2 linked regions of the Enhydrobacter sp. genome follow. The protein of the gene in region 1 binds, or shares a complex with, the protein of each later gene. Links are inferred from orthologs where the notes say so. Each region holds a gene or a part of one and is shown on either strand. Other genes may lie near its edges.

Region 1 (7,422 bases):
GAACTGCAACCCGGAGACCGTGTCGACCGATTACGACACCGCCGACCGTCTCTATTTCGAGCCGCTGACGGCCGAGGACGTGATCGAGCTGGTCGAGGTCGAGCGCAGCCGGGGCGAGCTCCTGGGGCTGATCGTGCAGTTCGGCGGCCAGACCCCGCTCAAGCTCGCCAAGCCGCTCGAGGCGGCGGGCATCCCCATCCTCGGCACCTCGCCCGACGCGATCGACCTCGCCGAGGATCGCGAGCGCTTCCAGAAGCTGATCCACAAGCTCAAGCTGCGCCAGCCCGACAACGGCACCGCGACGTCACAGGCCGAGGCGATCAAGGTGGCCGAGAAGATCGGCTATCCGGTGGTGATCCGGCCGTCCTACGTGCTGGGCGGGCGCGCCATGCAGATCGTCTACGATCGCGAAGGGCTGCAGCGCTACATGCGCGACGCCGTCAAGGTCTCGGGCGCCAACCCGGTGCTGATCGATTCCTACCTCCGCGACGCCATCGAGGTCGATGTCGATGCGCTCGCCGACAGGGAGCACAACGTCTTCGTCGCCGGCATCATGGAGCATATCGAGGAGGCGGGGATCCATTCCGGCGACTCGGCCTGCTCGCTGCCGCCTTACTCGCTGCCGCACAAGATCCTGGCCGAGATCGAGCGCCAGACCGAGGCGATGGCCCGGGCGCTGCAGGTCGTGGGGCTGATGAACGTGCAGTACGCGGTGAAGGACGGCGAGGTCTACGTGCTCGAGGTCAATCCGCGCGCCAGCCGCACCGTGCCCTTCGTCGCCAAGGCGACCGGCCAGCCGATCGCCAAGTTCGCCGCGCGCCTGATGGCGGGCGAGGCGCTGAAGTCGGTCGGCATCAAGAAGAGCTCGAAGGCCAGGCACGTCGCGGTGAAGGAGGCGGTGTTCCCGTTCGCGCGCTTCCCCGGCGTCGACACGATCCTGGGGCCCGAGATGCGCTCGACCGGCGAGGTGATGGGCCTTGATGCGGATTTCGGCCGCGCCTTCGCCAAGAGCCAGCTCGGCAGCGGCGCCAAGGTGCCGATCGAGGGCGTAGTGTTCGTGTCGGTCAAGGACCAGGACAAGCCGGCGATGGTGAAGCCGGTGAGGCGCCTCGTCGATCTCGGCTTCAAGGTCGTGGCGACGGGCGGCACCGCCGACTTCCTGCATCGTCACGGCATTGCCGCGCAGCGCGTGAACAAAGTGCTCGAAGGCCGGCCGCACATCGTCGACCTGATGAAGGACGGCAAGGTGCAGCTCGTGTTCAACACGGTCGACGGCGCCTCGGCGCTGACCGACAGCTTCACGCTCCGGCGCACGGCGTTGATGCACAAGATCGCCTATTACACGACGGTCGCGGGCGCCAAGGCCTCGGTCGAAGGCATCGCCGCACTGAGCGACGGCGCGCTGGATGTCGCGCCGTTGCAATCCTACTTCAAAAGCACGTTCTAGGCCCATGCACCGGGCCATGGCCCGGATGCGCAACCGAACTGCGCCGTTGGGCGTTGACGACGTTCGATTCATTAAGGACGATCCGCGATATGGAAAAGGTGCCAATGACATCCGAGGGGCTCAGGAGCCTCGAGGAAGAGCTGAAGCAGCTGAAGAGCGTCGAGCGCCCGGCGATCATCAAGTCGATCGCGGCGGCGCGCGAGCATGGCGATCTGTCGGAGAACGCCGAGTATACGGCTGCGCGCGAACGGCAGGGCTTCATCGAGGGCCGCATCGCCGAGGTCGAGGACATCATCTCGCGCGCCGAGGTGATCGATCTTTCCAAGCTGTCGGGCAAGACGGTGAAGTTCGGGGCCACGGTGCGGCTCGCGGACGAGGATACGGACGAGAAGGTGAAGTACCAGATCGTCGGCCCCTACGAGGCCGACCTCGCCAGGGGCCGCATCTCGGTGACCTCGCCGATCGGCCGCGCCCTGATCGGCAAGAGCGTGGGCGACACCGTCGAGGTGCAGACGCCGCGCGGCGCCAAGTCCTACGAAGTGGTCGGCGTCCAGTTCAAGTAGTTATGGGACCGCGCGCATCCTGCGTGCTCATGGGCGGGCTGGACCCTTCGACAAGCTCAGGGCAGGCGCCCGCGGTCAGGAAGACGATGCGGCCGGTATCGCGCCGGCCGCCGCGGCCCGGCGGCGGCCGATCGTCGTCATGGTCGCGTACTGGATCAGGAACAGGCCGAGCTTGCTCGCGATGCCCCAGGCCGACATCGCTGCGGCCCAGCTCCTGGCGTCGAGCGAAAGGGCGAGCGCAACGTTGAGCAGGGCCGAGGCGAACATCAGCCCGGCCCAGACAAAGCCGAAGGCCGTCGCCACATCGATCACCGGCATCGCGCGCGGCGGCAGGTAGCGGTTCATCCAGCCGCGCTTCAGCATGACGAGCCCCACCATCGAATAGATGACCGAGGGCTTCAGCATCACGAAGACCGGATCGCGGGTGAGGAAGGTGGCCGCGCCCGACGACAGCACGGCGATCACGCTGACCCATTGCAGCGCCGCGACCGGCTTCCTTCGCAGGAGTTCGCCGCCGATCTGCACCACGCCCAGCACCATGCCGAGCGCGACCGCCAGCAGGAGATCGTCGGTCGCGACATAGACCGCGAGGAACAGGAGCGTCGAGGCCAGATCGAGCAGCAGCACGCGCGCCGCCTGGAACAGGTTCTTCATGCCGCCTCACAACGGTAACGCTGTGTATCGAACGCGAGGCTATATGTACACGCCGTTTCCGGCAAGGGCTCTATCGTCTCCTTCATCGAAGCGGGCAACTGCCGAGGCGCTCATGAATGCGCCACTGGAGCTGGTCACCGGCAGCATCGACCCTCGGGAATGGAACGGTTGCCTTTAATCGCCACAAGCTGTGTCATCCCGAGCGGAGAGAGGGATCCCTGGCCGGCGCCGATCAAAGATCCCTCGCGTCCGCTCGGGATGACACGACCGTGGCTGGACCGCTCCCTTGATCACTCCACCGGGATCGGCACGCCGGGGAGCTGCTTGGCGGTGCGGAACACCATCATCGACTTTACGTGGCTGACATTGGGCGCCGAGGTGAGACGGGTGGTGAGGAACTTCTGGTACTCGTCCCAGGTCTCGGCCACGATCTTCAGCAGGAAGTCGGCCTCGCCGGCCAGCATGTGGCACTCGCGCACCTGATCCCAGCCGGCGATCATCTCCTCGAAAGCCTTGAGGTCGGTCTCGGCCTGGCTGTTGAGCCCCACCAAGGCGAACACCGAGACGCTGTAACCCAGCGCCTCGGCGCTGAGATCGGCATGGTAGCCCTTGATGATGCCGGCGCGTTCGAGCGCGCGCACGCGGCGCAGGCAGGGCGGCGCGGAGATGCCGGCCCGCTCGGCCAGCTCCACGTTGGTCATGCGGCCCTCGGCCTGCAGGTCGTTGAGAATGCGCCGGTCGATCCGATCGAGCTTTGCGCGAGCCATCCTGTTTTCCTCCATTGGCGCCGGTCTATGCCAGAACCATGCCGGTCGCGCAATAAAGTTGCGAGAATTCCGCGTCTCGCCGTGAAGAATTGCGCCTTGGCGCTACAACAATCCGTGCAACCCTCCCGAGGTTTGCATATATGTCGAAGATATGCAGTTTGTGGGATGCGGAGCGGACATGGCAGCACATCGCAACAAGGTGCTCATTCTCGGGTCGGGCCCAGCCGGCTACACGGCCGCCATCTATGCCGCCCGAGCGAACCTCAAGCCGATGCTGGTGCAGGGCATCCAGCCGGGCGGCCAACTCACCATCACCACCGACGTCGAGAACTACCCGGGCTTCGCCGACGTGATCCAAGGCCCGTGGCTCATGGAGCAGATGCAGAAGCAGGCCGAGCACGTGGGCACGCAGCTCTTCTTCGACACCGTCGTCGAGGTCGACCTCCGCCGTCGGCCGTTCCTCTGCATCGGCGATTCGGGCGACCGCTACGAGGCCGACGCGCTCGTCATCGCGACCGGCGCCTCGGCGCGCTGGCTGGGCCTGCCGAGCGAGGAGAGCTTCCGCGGCGGTGGCGTGTCGGCTTGTGCCACCTGCGACGGCTTCTTCTTCCGCAACAAGGAGGTGGTCGTGGTGGGCGGCGGCAACACCGCGGTCGAGGAGGCGCTTTACCTCACGCACCACGCTTCCAAGGTGACGGTGATCCATCGCCGCGACGCCTTTCGCGCCGAGAAGATCCTGCAGGACCGGCTGGCTCGCAATCCCAAGGTCTCGGTGCTGTGGGACCATGTGGTCGAGGAGATCCTGGGCGAGACCGCGCCCGCGCCGCTGGTGAAGGCGGTGCGCGTCAGGAACGTGAAGACCGGCGCCACGCGCGAGCTCGCGACCGACGGCGTGTTCGTCGCCATCGGCCACTCGCCCAACACCGATCTGTTCAAGGGCCAGCTCGCGATGGATTCGGAGGGCTACATCATCACCAAGCCCGACTCGACGACGACCGACATCGACGGCGTGTTCGCCGCCGGCGACGTGCAGGACAAGATCTTCCGGCAGGCGGTCACGGCCGCCGGCACCGGCTGCATGGCCGCGCTCGAGGCGGAGCGCTGGCTCGCCGAGCAGGATGCGCGGATGGCGCAGGCGGCGGAATGAGCGGTGAGCTCGACCGCGCCGGGGGAGACTTCATGGACTGGGACAAGCTGCGCATTTTCCAGGCGGTGGCCGATGCGGGCAGCTTCACACATGCCGGCGAGAGCCTGAAGCTCAGCCAGTCGGCGATCTCGCGCCAGATCGGGGCGCTGGAAGAGCAGCTCGGCGTGATGCTGTTCCATCGCCATGCGCGTGGCCTGATCCTGACCGAGCAGGGCGAGCTGCTCTATCGCACCGCCCGCGACATGGCGGCCAAGGTCAACACCGCCGAGGCGCTCCTGCGCGCCAACCAGGACAAGCCGGCCGGACGGCTCAAGGTCACGACCACGGTGGGCTTCGGCTCGACCTGGCTGACGGCGCAGATGCACGAGTTCACCGCCATGTATCCCGAGATCGACGTGAGCCTGGTCCTGTCGGACAACGAGCTCGATCTCGGTATGCGCGAGGCGGATGTCGCGATCCGGATGGTCATGCCGAGGCAGCCGGGCCTGGTGCAGCGCCATCTGCTCACCGTGCGCAGCCACGTCTATGCCTCGCACACCTACATCCAGAAGTACGGCCGGCCCAACTCCGTGGAAGAGCTCGACCGGCATCGCATGATCATCTTTGGCGAGGATGCGCGCGCGCCGGCGCCGGACGTGAACTGGCTCCTGCGCGAGGGCAATCCGGACCAGAATCCGCGGCTGGTGGTGCTGCGGGTGAACAATGTCTACGGCATCTTCCGCGCCGTCGAATCGGGCATGGGAATCGCCTCGCTGCCCGACTATCTGGCGCGCGAATCGACCAAGCTCGAGATCCTGCTGCCCGACCTCAACGTCCGCACCACCGACGTATACTTCACGTACCCTGAGGAATTGCGCCATTCCAAGCGCATCGCGGTCTTCCGCGACTTCCTCCTGCGGAAAGTGGCCGAGACCCGCTTTTGATCGCTATTAGTTGTCGTATTGCATTTCCGGTGTAGGCATGCGGCTCCTGCATGTCTGTGATCGAAACTTCGAGCCTAACATTCCAAGCCCCAGCGAGTAGGTTGGTTTCAGGTTGTCGACGTGAACGGTTGTGACTGATCGCGCTCGAAACTCGGGATCCTCATGATCCCACGTCTCCCAGACGTGAAGCCTCCCTGTTTGACTCGCCGGGCTCTAGGGCCCGGCGTCTTTTTTCAAGGCGGCGGCCAAGTGCCGCTCGGGGGCGAAGATCACAGGCTCTCTCCCTATATGATGTTATAAGACGTCCCGGCGCTCCCCACGACGAAGGTCCCAACGACCCGATGTTCTCCGAAGTTCGCCAAGCGATTCTGCCCCTTGCGTTGCGCAACCTGAAGCGCCGCGGCGACCTCGAACGGGCGGGATTGCTGATCGAGTCGCTGGCCAAGCACTGGCGTGACAGCAAGCCGCTGCAGCTCCTCATCGTCTCGCCGGCGCGCGACGCGCGGCTCCTGGGAAGCGAGCTGCCGCGCTTTCCCAACATCGACGTCGATGTGCGGGCCGAGTCGGAATTCTTCCCGGCCTTCAGTCGCTTCTACATGATGACCGGCTGGTACCGGCAGCAGATGGTGAAGCTGCAGGTGCCGGTGATGCTGGGCTTCAAGGGCTACCTGACGCTCGACTCCGATGTCTGCTGCGTGGGCGACTTCGACGCCACGACCTTCGTCGAGGACGGCCGTGCGCTGTCGCGCTGGGAGCCCAAGCGCTATCACGACTGGTGGAGGAGCGCGGCCGAGATCGTCGGTACGTCGTTCGACATCAAGCAGCACGGCCTGTCGGTCACCCCCAACATCCTGCATGCCGACCTCGCGGCGCAGGCGCTGCGTTATTTCTCCAGGGACGGCGGCGACGCCTTGACGGCGCTCAGCCTCTGGGTGCTGCGCAAGATCGGGCAGATCCCCTGGACCGAGTATTCGCTCTATACCTGCGTCGCCGAGCACGAAGGCAATCTGCTCGACTATCACGTCCACTGGGATCCCTGCTATTTCTCCGACACGCAGCTTTTCTCCGAGCATACCTGCGTCTGGGGCGCCGCCGATTTCGAGCGCCTCGTGAAGCTGCCGGCCGGCACCGATCCCGGCGGCAAGTTCATCATTGTGCAAAGCCACGCCCGCATCCCGCTCGACCAGGTCCGCGATTACTGCCTGAGCTTCGCGGGGTAGTCGTATGGACCGCGGGCGCCTGCCCTGAGCTTGTCGAAGGGTCCAGCCCGCTCATGAGCGCGCAGGATGCGCGCGGTCCGGAAGAGTCAAACCTCGCCGTCGTGCTCGCCGATCCGGGGCGCTTTCTCGGTGCCGCCGGCGCGCTCGCCGTCGAGGCTGAGGGGCAGGCCGTGGAAGAGGGCGGGGCTGCCGGGATAGGGCTTGGCGAACATCCCGAGCGCGGCGGTCTGGGCCAGCTCCAGCACCTGCGGCACCGAGTTCAGCGGCCCGTTGGGCACGCCCAGTGCGTCCAGCCTGGCCGACCAGTGGGCGCGGCTCTGTTTCTTCATAATGTCGGCGATCATGCCGAGCAAGAGCTCGCGCCGCTCCAGCCGATCGACGTTGGTGCGGAAACGCGGCTCGTCCGGCCATTCGGGATGGCCCAGCGCCTCGGCAAACTTGCGCCACAGCCGGTCGTTGCCGGGGCAGACCATCAATGGCCCGTCGCTGCACTCGAAGGCCTGATAGGGCGTGAGCGTGGGATGGCCGGTGCCTTGGCGCGGCGGCATGCGGCCGGTGACGGAATACTGCGCCACGTGGTTGGAGGCCCACATCAGGCCCGATTCGAACAGCGACGTGCCGACGAGGCAGCCTTCGCCGGTCGTGTTGCGCCTGGCCAGGGCGGCGAGGATGCCGATCGCCGTCCACATGCCAGTCGAGAG
Region 2 (2,821 bases), 1.2 Mb from region 1 along the record:
GTCGTCGGCGCCTGAACCTCCGGCACCGGAGCCGAGCATGATCGATCCGATCCTGGAGCGCGTGATGCGGCTCCATCCGCGGTCGATCGATCTCGGCCTCGAGCGCATCGCGCGGTTGCTCGCGGCGCTCGGCTCGCCCGAGCGAAAGCTGCCGCCCATCGTCCATGTCGCCGGCACCAACGGCAAGGGGTCGCTGGTCGCCTATCTCAGGGCGATGGCGGAGGCGGGGGGCTACCGCGTCCATGTCTACACCTCGCCGCATCTCGTGCGCTTCAACGAGCGTATCCGTGTGGCCGGCCGTCTCATCGAGGACAGCGAGCTCGACGCGGTGCTGGGCGACTGCGAGCGGGCCAACGAGGAAAAGCCGATCACCTTCTTCGAGATCACGACGGCGGCCGCCTATCTCGCTTTCTCGCGCGTGCCGGCGGATCTAGCCGTGATCGAGGTCGGCATGGGCGGACGCTACGACGCCACCAACGTGATCGCGCCGACGCTCGCGGCCATCACGCCCATCGGCTACGACCACACGGGCTTCCTCGGCGACAGGCTCGAGGGCATCGCCGGCGAGAAGGCGGGCATCCTGAAGCATGCCGTGCCGGCGGTGATCGGTCGCCAGCGCGCGGTGAGCGCCCAGGTGATCGAGGCCGAGGCATCGACCCTCGCGGCGCCGCTGTTCCGCCTCGGCCGAGAATGGCGGGTCATGCCGGGCCCGGCAGGCTTCCGCTACGAAAGCGACGCCACGACGCTCGATCTTCCGGCGCCGGCGCTCGTGGGGGCGCACCAGATCGACAACGCCGCCACCGCCGTCGCCTGCATCGAGCGTCTGCGGGCGGCGAACTTCGCGATCGACGATCGGGCGATCGCAAAAGGCCTCGCCACGGTCGAGTGGCCGGCGCGGCTGCAGAAGCTCACGCGCGGCCCGCTGGTCGAGGCCCTGCCGCCGGGCTGTGAGCTGTGGCTCGACGGCGGCCACAACGAGGATTGCGGGCTCGCCCTCGCCGGCATGGCGTCGGATTGGGCGAAGGAGCCGGCGCCGCTGCCGCTTTATCTTGTATTCGGCATGTTGACGAGCAAGGACGCTGCGGGCTTCCTGCGGCCGCTGGCGCGCCATGCGCGCGCGGCGCGCGCGGTGCCCTTTCCGGAAGGCCATAGTGCCTATACGCCGCAGGAAGCTTGTGCCAAGGCGGCCGAGGTCGGCCTGGATTGCGCGCCCGCAGACGACATCGGCGCGGCGCTGGAGGACCTTCTGGCCACCCAGCCCGCGCCGATGCGCATTCTGATCTGTGGATCGCTCTATCTCGCCGGCGCCGTGCTGCAACGCAACGGCTGAGCTGGACGCTTAGCTCACGACGGTATTGATCCAGCTCACCAGCCTCTGCTTGGGCTCGGCGCCGATCTTGGTTGCCGCGACCTGGCCGTCCTTGAACAGCAGCAGCGTGGGGATGGAGCGCACGCCGTACTTGGTCGGCACCATCGGGTTCTCGTCGATATTGACCTTCACCACCTTGAGCTTGCCGTCCATCTCCTTGGAGATGTCTTCGAGCGACGGGCCGATCATGCGGCACGGGCCGCACCATTCCGCCCAGAAGTCGACGAGGACGGGTTTGTCGGATTTCAGCACTTCCTGATCGAAGGAGGCATCGGTCGCTTTGACGGTCATGGCGAGGCTCCGCAGACAAATAAGGCCGGTCGATGGACCGGCGTCGCTCTTGGCTCAAAGCTAGGAAGAGGGCCCGGCCAAGTCAAGGTTCGCCCGCGTAAGGCATTGATTTGTCGAGGGTTACTGCGTCAATCTCCATAAGCTTGGGACCCGAGGTCCAGAGCAGGAAAGCCCGTATCGGCCGTCCGGGGTAGATCGCCCCCAGCAGGGCCCGATAGAGCGCGAGCTGGCGACGATAGGCGAGCGGCACCCCAGCGGCATCGGCCGGTGGCGGACGATTGGTCTTGTAGTCGACGATCAGCACCTCGTGTTCGGAGAGGGCCAGCCGGTCGACCTGGCCGCTGACGGTGAACGGACCGCGCGGCGTTTTCACCATGCCGATCAACGGCACCTCGGCGCGCGAGTCTTGGGCGAACAGGAGGGCGTGCGCGGGAGCTTCGGTGACGGCGAGTGCCTCGGCCGCCCATTGGGCGACCTCCTCGTCGGTCAGGCCGTGCGCAGGCTGCGCGAGGAAGCGGCGCGCGGCGGCGGTGCGTTCGGTGGTCGGCATGGTGGGCAAATGGCGCAAAAGCTCGTGCAACAGGCGACCGCGCTTCCAGCGCCCCGACTCGCCCGCCGCAACGGGGCTGAAGGCGCGCGAGCGTGCGGCCAGCTCGTCGGGCAGGGGCTGCGAGGGCGCCAGCGGCGTCGGCGGATCGGGTTCGCGCGGCGCGGCCTGCTCGAGCCAGGTGGGCACGGCAACGATATCGGACAACGGCAGGGCCTGCTGCTCCGGCACGACGATGCGGCCCTCGTTCGTGAGCTCGAAACCTTCGCCCGACCAGCCCTCGTCACCCAACTGTTCGGTGAAGTCGAACGTCCTGGCGGTCGCGCGGCGGCGCCCGGCGCTTTGGCTCCCGACGCTGGCGGCGAGGCCCGTGGCGATGCGGTCGTACCAGCAGCCCGCATCCTGCTTGCGCAGGCCGATCCAGCCGCCGACATAGAGCCGGTCCTCGGCCCGGGTCATGGCGACATAGAGCAGACGGTTCTGCTCCTCGAGGGCCCGCTCGCGCGCCTCCGCGCGCCAGGCGCGGGCCGCCTCGTTGGCATCGTCGGCGCGCGGCAGCCAGAGCCGCGCCTTGCCATCGGCGGCGGCGAGCAGGCGCTCGTTGTCGCGCGGCA

What was found. The genes of interacting proteins can lie anywhere in the genome.
Region 2: the proteins of trxB (region 1) and trxA are in contact, whole or in part, in a crystal structure (PDB 1F6M), measured with the Escherichia coli proteins. The link is inferred for Enhydrobacter sp. from one-to-one orthologs.

What each region holds. Positions count from the first base shown.
Region 1 is NZ_CP126889.1:3,677,050-3,684,471, forward strand. What follows is about bases 2,709-5,593. They hold trxB (thioredoxin-disulfide reductase), read left to right. Parts: upstream 2,709-3,609; coding sequence 3,610-4,578; downstream 4,579-5,593. Other genes in these bases: OJF58_RS18410 (Lrp/AsnC family transcriptional regulator), read right to left, coding at 2,955-3,431; OJF58_RS18420 (LysR family transcriptional regulator), read left to right, coding at 4,575-5,501. Outside these bases: carB (carbamoyl-phosphate synthase large subunit), read left to right, coding at 1-1,447; transcription elongation factor GreA, read left to right, coding at 1,537-2,010; OJF58_RS18405 (septation protein IspZ), read right to left, coding at 2,086-2,664; OJF58_RS18425 (DUF6492 family protein), read left to right, coding at 5,843-6,721; OJF58_RS18430 (CoA transferase), read right to left, coding at 6,808-7,422.
Region 2 is NZ_CP126889.1:2,469,634-2,472,454, forward strand. It holds trxA (thioredoxin), read right to left. Parts: upstream 1,661-2,821; coding sequence 1,340-1,660; downstream 1-1,339. Other genes in the region: accD (acetyl-CoA carboxylase, carboxyltransferase subunit beta), read left to right, coding at 1-15; OJF58_RS12380 (folylpolyglutamate synthase/dihydrofolate synthase family protein), read left to right, coding at 38-1,330; addA (double-strand break repair helicase AddA), read right to left, coding at 1,743-2,821. UniProt on the Escherichia coli protein: Participates in various redox reactions through the reversible oxidation of its active center dithiol to a disulfide and catalyzes dithiol-disulfide exchange reactions.